DNA from 2 places in the Plantibacter sp. CFBP 8804 genome. Region 1 is predicted to be linked to the other one. Evidence: predicted binding sites of a transcription regulator. Region 1 holds the regulator's gene; the other holds the start of a gene.

Region 1 (3,414 bases):
CGACGTGTCGGTGGAGACGAAGCTCGACCCCCGTCTCCGGAGCTGGCTCGCATTCGCCGACCAGAAGGTGGATCAGATCGCGGTCCTCGCACGCGGTCTCACCCAAGGGCGTGCGTCCATCGCGGCCGAGCTCACCGCAGCGTCGGCCGCGCTCGACGATCGGCTGGCCGCGCCCGGGGTCGTCGATGCCGCCATCCGCGCACGGGCAGCAGCGCTCGCACCAGCGGACTTCACCCGAGACGACTACCAGGAGCGCGCCACGGCGCAGGAGCAGGCGCTCGGCCTGCCGTTCCTCCCGACGACGACGATCGGCTCCTTCCCGCAGACCGGCGACATCCGTCGCGCCCGTGCGCAGCGGGTCGCCGGGACGCTCGACGAGGAGGCCTACGTCGCGACGATGCGCGCGGAGATCGGGCGCGTCGTGGCGCTGCAGGAGGACCTCGGCATCGACGTCGTCGTCCACGGTGAGCCCGAGCGCAACGACATGGTCCAGTACTTCGCCGAGCACCTCGACGGGTTCGCCGTGACGGAGCACGGGTGGGTGCAGTCCTACGGTTCGCGATGCACCCGTCCGTCGATCCTGTGGGGTGACGTCTCGCGGCCGGCGCCGATCACGGTCGAGTGGTCGGCCTACACGCAGTCGTTGACCACCAAGCCGGTGAAGGGCATGCTCACGGGCCCGGTGACGATCCTCGCCTGGTCGTTCGTGCGCGACGACCAACCGCTCGCCGAGACGGCGAACCAGGTCGCCCTCGCCCTGCGTGACGAGATCGCCGACCTGGAGCGGGCCGGCATCCGCATCATCCAGGTCGACGAACCCGCACTCCGCGAGCTGCTGCCGCTCCGGCGGGCCGACCAGGGGCGGTACCTCGACTGGTCGGTGGGCTCCTTCCGGCTGGCGACCGCGGGCGTGCGCGTCGAGACGCAGATCCACACCCACCTCTGCTACTCCGAGTTCGGGGTGGTGATCGACGCGATCCGGCGTCTGGACGCCGACGTGACGAGCATCGAGGCGGCACGGTCTCGGATGGAGGTCGTGTCCGACATCCGGGCGAGTGGTTTCGACCACGGCATCGGCCCGGGCGTCTACGACATCCACTCGCCTCGGGTGCCGAGCGTCGCGGAGGTGACCGCGTTGCTCGAGATCGCGCTGGAGGGGATCCCGCAGCGACAGGTCTGGGTGAACCCGGACTGCGGACTCAAGACGCGAGGGTACGAGGAGACGGTCGCCTCCCTCGCCAACATCGTCGAGGCCACGCGTGCGGTCCGCGCACGGGTCGGTGCGACCGGCTGACGTCGTCGGTCCGGTACGGACGAGGGCCGGGACGATCCACGGATCGTCCCGGCCCTCGTCGGTGTCGCGGAGTGGTCCGGTCGGTCAGACCGTCCGGAGCACGGCGACGACCTTGCCGAGGACCTCGGCGTGGTCGCCGAGGATCGGTTCGAAGGCCGAGTTCCGGGGGAGCAGCCAGGTGTGACCGTCGCGCTGGCGGAACACCTTCACGGTCGCCTCCTCGTCGAGCATCGCCGCGACGATCTCGCCGTTCTCGGCGGTCTTCTGCTCGCGGATGACGACCCAGTCGCCGTCGCAGATCGCGGCGTCGACCATCGAGTCGCCGACGACCTTCAGCATGAACAGACTGCCCTTGCCGACCAGCTGACGCGGCAGGGGGAAGATCTCCTCGACCTGCTGCTCGGCCGTGATCGGGATGCCGGCGGCGATGCGACCGACGAGCGGGACCATGGCGGCGTCGCCGACCGGGGGAGCGGAGTCGGGATCGCTCCCCTCGACGGCGCTCGGCAGGTCGATGAGCACCTCGATGGCGCGGGGACGGTTGGGATCGCGTCGGAGGTATCCGCTGAGTTCGAGCTGTCCGAGTTGGTGCGTGACACTCGACAGGGAGGCGAGCCCGACGGCGTCGCCGATCTCGCGCATGCTCGGCGGATATCCGCGCTGTGAGACCGAACGCTGGATGACGTCGAGGATCGCCAGCTGCTTGTCGCTCAGGCTCTTCCGTCGCCGGGTGCCGCCGATCTGGCGCTCCCGGGCTCCGTCGCCCGCCGTGTTCGCTGCCATCTTCGCTCCTGCCCTGATCGGCTGTCGGTGACCGATGTCGGTGGGTGGTGGTGTACTGCTTCCAACACTCGAAACTGTATCCGCACCAGCTCGTCCAGACAAACATCTGTTCGAGCGTGTCGCCGATCCCGCGCGTCTCAGGTACGAAGACAGGGTTGAGTATTCGAACAATCGAAGATATATTCGGAACACAGGTTCGTATCCGGCACTCCTGGTCGAGTGTCGGGTACGAGTCCTCATCACATGATGAGCACACTCTTGGAGGGTTGACATGAGCGCAGCACTGATCGGGTCCCACCGGGCGCTTCCCGCACGGACGGCGCAGACACCGGCGTCAGACGCACCGTCCACACGCCGACTCCGCCTGACGAAGCGCGGCCGCGTCGTCTTCACCACGCTCGCCGCCATCCCGCTGGTCATCGGCGTCGCGGTCGTCGGACTCTCCGCAGGCGGTGCCGCGGCCAACACAGCGGCGGCGGGAGCCACGTTCACGTACATCACGGTCGACCCGGGCGAGTCGCTCTGGCAGCTGGCCGAGTCCATCGCGCCCGACGCCGACCCGCGCGACGTCATCGCCGAGATCATGAACCTCAACCAGCTCAGCACCGCCGGTGTCGAGCCCGGGCAGCGCCTGGCGATCCCGCAGCGGTACGCGGCCGAGTAGGCCGACAATCGGCGGGTCACTCCGCGCTGGTTCTCAGCTATCGTCGATGGCGCGGTGCAACGACGCCCGCAGCATCGTCGGAGGCAAGCATGAGTACAGACGATCGGAGCCGCTCGCTGCTCCGGAAGAAGCCGATCGCGGAGATCGAGGATGAGACCTCCGGTTCGAAGCTGTTCAAGAGCCTCGGGCTCTGGCAACTCACGGCCATCGGGGTCGGTGGCATCATCGGGGTGGGGATCTTCTCCCTCGCCGGACTCGTCGCTCATGGGAGCGAGACCTCGCCCGCTGTCGGGCCAGCCGTCCTCTTCTCGTTCCTGATCGCGGGTCTCGCCTCCGCGGCCGCGGCGTTGTCGTACGCGGAGTTCGCCGGCATGATCCCGAGAGCCGGGTCCGCCTACACCTACGGGTATGTGGCGCTCGGCGAGATCATCGGCTGGTTCATCGGCTGGGACCTGTTGCTCGAGTACATCGCGATCGTCGCGGTGGTCGCGATCGGGATCTCCGGCTACTTCGACGCCTTCCTGTCCGGCATCGGGATCCACATGCCGGCCTGGATGACCTCGACCGCCGACGAGGGGAAGGGCGGCCTCGTCAATCTCCCCGCCATCTTCGTCTGTCTCTTCGTGACCTTCATCCTGAGTCGCGGGACGAAGGCCTTCGGTCGATTCGAGCT
Region 2 (3,414 bases), on a different contig from region 1:
AGTGCTCGTGCCACCGGGCGACCGTCCTGCTCGGCGATCCACGACCATTCCGGCCGATAGTTCACACTCGCGAGTTCGGCGGTCAACCGCTCCGGATCGACCCAGGCGACCGGTTCGTCGCAGCTCCACTCCTGGAGGAGGAGGACGTCGTCCGGGGTGGCTCGGCGGATGGTGAAGTCGTCGCGGGTGTCGGTCATCGGTTCCAGCTTGGACAGGCGCGACTCGTTTGTCCAGGCCGGGCAGAAACACCTGGGCTACGCCGCCGAGACGGGAGGCGGACGCGCGGTGTTCGAGTGGGCAGTTCACCCGAGCTGCGCGGCCGCATCACGGAGACACGCGATGAACGCGTCGTGGACCGGGCTTTCGTCCGTCCGTTCCTGACGAGCGGCCAGCAGGCGTGTCGTCGGCGACCCGGCGAGCGGCACGACGACGATCGACGGCGGCACCAGCTGCCGCACCGACTCGGGCAGGATCGTCATGCCCACGCCGGCCGCGACGAACCCGAGTGCGGTCTCCTGATGGACGACCTCCTCGACCACCTGCGTCCGACTCGACGTGCCGAGGACCTCCGCGACGCGGTCCACGAATCCTGGCATGAGCGCCCGCGGGTAGGAGATCATCGGGACGTCCATGAGCTCCTCCGCGGTGACCTCGGGTCGGCCCGCCAGCGCATGACCCACCGGGAGGCACGCCACGAGACGCTCCTCGAAGACGACCTCGGTGGTGAGCGCTGGAGAGCTGTCGGATGGCGTCTGCGGGACCTCGTCACGGACGATCCCGACGTCGAGCGTGCCGTCGCGGAGCCGGTCGAACTGTTCTCCTGAGGTCAACGGCACCAGGCGTAGCGTCACCCCGGGGCGGCTCGCCCGGAACAGCTGCACGACACCGGGGAGGACCGTGTAGTTGGCCGAACTCACGAACCCCGCGGTGAGCTCCCCGGCGAGACCGTCGACGAAGTCGCGCATCTCACCCCGGACCGTGTCGAGCTCCTCGACGATGTGTCTCGCCCGCGCCTGGAGATGTCGTCCAGCGGGGGTCAGCGCCACCCGCCTCGTCGAACGGTCGAACAGCGCGGTGCCGACCTCCTGCTCGAGCCGTGCGACCTGGACGCTCAGCGGTGGCTGCGACATGTGCAGCCGTCGAGCGGCGCGCCCGAAGTGGAGCTCCTCGGCGACGGCGAGGAAGTAGCGCAGCTGGCGGAGCTCCATCCCATCGACGATACGACCGTCGTATTACCACGCTGTTTCGTCCAGATTGCGAGCGAAACGCTCTCAATCGAGGTTCGAATCGGTATTTGACCAGGACGATCGCGACCGTGTTCGCTGAGGACCACACACCCCGACCTGGAGGACCACCCGTGACCGCAGACGCTTCCCCGAACACCCGGATCGACATGCTCTACCTGAGCGAACCGGAGGTCATCGCCGCCGGCATGAAGGACATGGCCCACTGCATGGAGGTCATGGAGGAGGTGTTGGTGCTCGTCGCGAAGGGTGACTACCGGATGGCCGGCCCGACCGCCAACTCGCACGGAGCACCGATCGGGTTCCCCGCCACTTCACCGTTCCCCGGCATGCCGCTGGACGCCGCCGACCGTCGGTTCATGGCGATGCCCGCCTACCTCGGCGGACGCTTCGACACCGCCGGCGTCAAGTGGTACGGCTCGAACGTCGACAACCGCGAGCGAGGCCTCCCGCGCTCCATCCACCTCATCGTGCTCAACGACAAGGACACCGGTGCGCCCTACGCGATCATGTCCGGCAACCTCGAGAGCGCCTACCGCACCGCTGCCGTGCCGGGAGCCGCCGCGAAGCTCCTGGCGCCGGTGGACGCCAAGTCGCTCGGCATCATCGGGCCCGGCGCCATGAACAAGAGCGCCCTGCACGCCATGACCACCGCCCGTCCCTCGCTCGACACCATCCGCATCCACGGGCGCCGACGGTCGACGTCCGAGGCGTTCGCCGACTACGTCCGCGAGCACTACCCGCAGTTCACGACGATCGAGATCGCCGAGACGGTCGAGGCCGCCGTGCGTGACTCGGACATCGTGTCCGAAGCCGTCACCGGCCTGGTCGGCTCGGAGAACTACCCGTTCATCGACGGCGACTGGATCAAGCCGGGCGCCTTCCTGAGCCTGCCCGCCAACCTGCGGATGGACAAGGAGTACACCCTCTCCGGCAAGGCCCGCCTCATCGCCGACGCGAAGAAGATCTACGAGGCGTGGGCCGAGGAGTACCCGGCGCCGTCACACGAGACCGCGTTCGGGATGATCGGCCTCTACTGGCAGGACCTCATCGGGACCGGCGAACTCGACGAGTCCCGCGTGGTCAACATCGGAGACGTCTTCGACGGGAGCGCCGTCGGGCGCGAGTTCCCCGAGCAGCCGGTGCTCTTCAGCGTCGGTGGGATGGGCGTCGAGGACGTCGCCTGGGCGAAGACGATCTACGAGAACGCCGTCGAGCAGGGGATTGGCACGAAGCTCAACCTCTGGGAAGCCCCAGACCTGGCCTGACCGCCGACCGGCACCGAGCACCGACACCTGTTCCACCCGAACCCGACGCCGCGGCCGTCCGGCCGCTGTGCACCTCGAACGATGGAGTGATTTGTGGACGCTGGAAACGTCGCCTGGATCCTGACGAGCTCGGCGCTCGTCGCCCTCATGATCCCGGCCCTGGCTCTGTTCTACGGCGGGATGGTCTCGTCCCGCCGCATCCTCAACATGATGATCATGTGCTTCGGCGGGGCCAGCCTCGTCGCGCTGCTCTGGGTGGCCTTCGGGTACTCGCTCGTCTTCGGTGACTCCGTCGGCGGGCTCGGACTCATCGGGAACCCGTTCGAGTTCGCAGGGCTCGACCAGGCACTCGTCGACGACCCCGATGCCGGCATTCCCCTCGCACTCTTCGCGGCGTTCCAACTGCTGTTCGCCGGAGTGACGACGGCGCTCGTCGCCGGTGCCGCCGCCGGTCGCATGAAGTACGGCGCGTGGTTGTTGTTCGCCGGGCTCTGGGCGACGCTCGTGTACTTCCCGGTCGCGCACTGGGTGTTCGCCTTCTCGAACGACACGGCGACCGGTGGATGGATCGCGAACACCCTCGGTGCCGTCGACTTCGCGGGCGGGACGGCCGTGCACATGAACGCCGGCGTCGCGGCGCTCGCACTGGCCCTCGTGCTCGGGAAGAGCAAGGACTGGGGCGGCAAGCTCCGTCCCCACAACCGCCCGCTCGTCCTCGTCGGCGCCGGGTTGCTCTGGATCGGTTGGTACGGCTTCAACGCCGGTTCAGCGCTCGCAGCCGGTAATGCGGCGAGCGTCGTGTTCCTCAACACCACCGTCGCCGCCTGTGCCGGGCTCATCGGCTGGTCCATCGTCGATCGACTCCGCCACGGAGCGGTCACGAGCCTCGGCAGCGCATCGGG

What was found. Region 1 encodes LexA, which represses DNA repair genes until DNA is damaged. Its sites were predicted from a motif close to TCGAACANNTGTTCGA; they were not measured.
Region 2: IFU11_RS01920 (tyramine oxidase subunit B) is a predicted target of LexA. The motif match lies at 1,283-1,298, and genes of this name have one in related genera.

Annotation. Positions count from the first base shown of each region.
Region 1 covers NZ_JACYTU010000002.1:568,144-571,557, forward strand. The annotation lists gene metE (5-methyltetrahydropteroyltriglutamate--homocysteine S-methyltransferase) at 1-1,294, shown strand, start outside; gene lexA (transcriptional repressor LexA) at 1,379-2,077, opposite strand; gene IFU11_RS08000 (LysM peptidoglycan-binding domain-containing protein) at 2,349-2,741, shown strand; gene IFU11_RS08005 (amino acid permease) at 2,831-3,414, shown strand, end outside.
Region 2 covers NZ_JACYTU010000001.1:412,110-415,523, reverse strand. The annotation lists gene IFU11_RS01930 (GNAT family N-acetyltransferase) at 1-197, opposite strand, end outside; gene IFU11_RS01925 (LysR family transcriptional regulator) at 303-1,208, opposite strand; gene IFU11_RS01920 (tyramine oxidase subunit B) at 1,358-2,512, shown strand; gene IFU11_RS01915 (ammonium transporter) at 2,606-3,414, shown strand, end outside.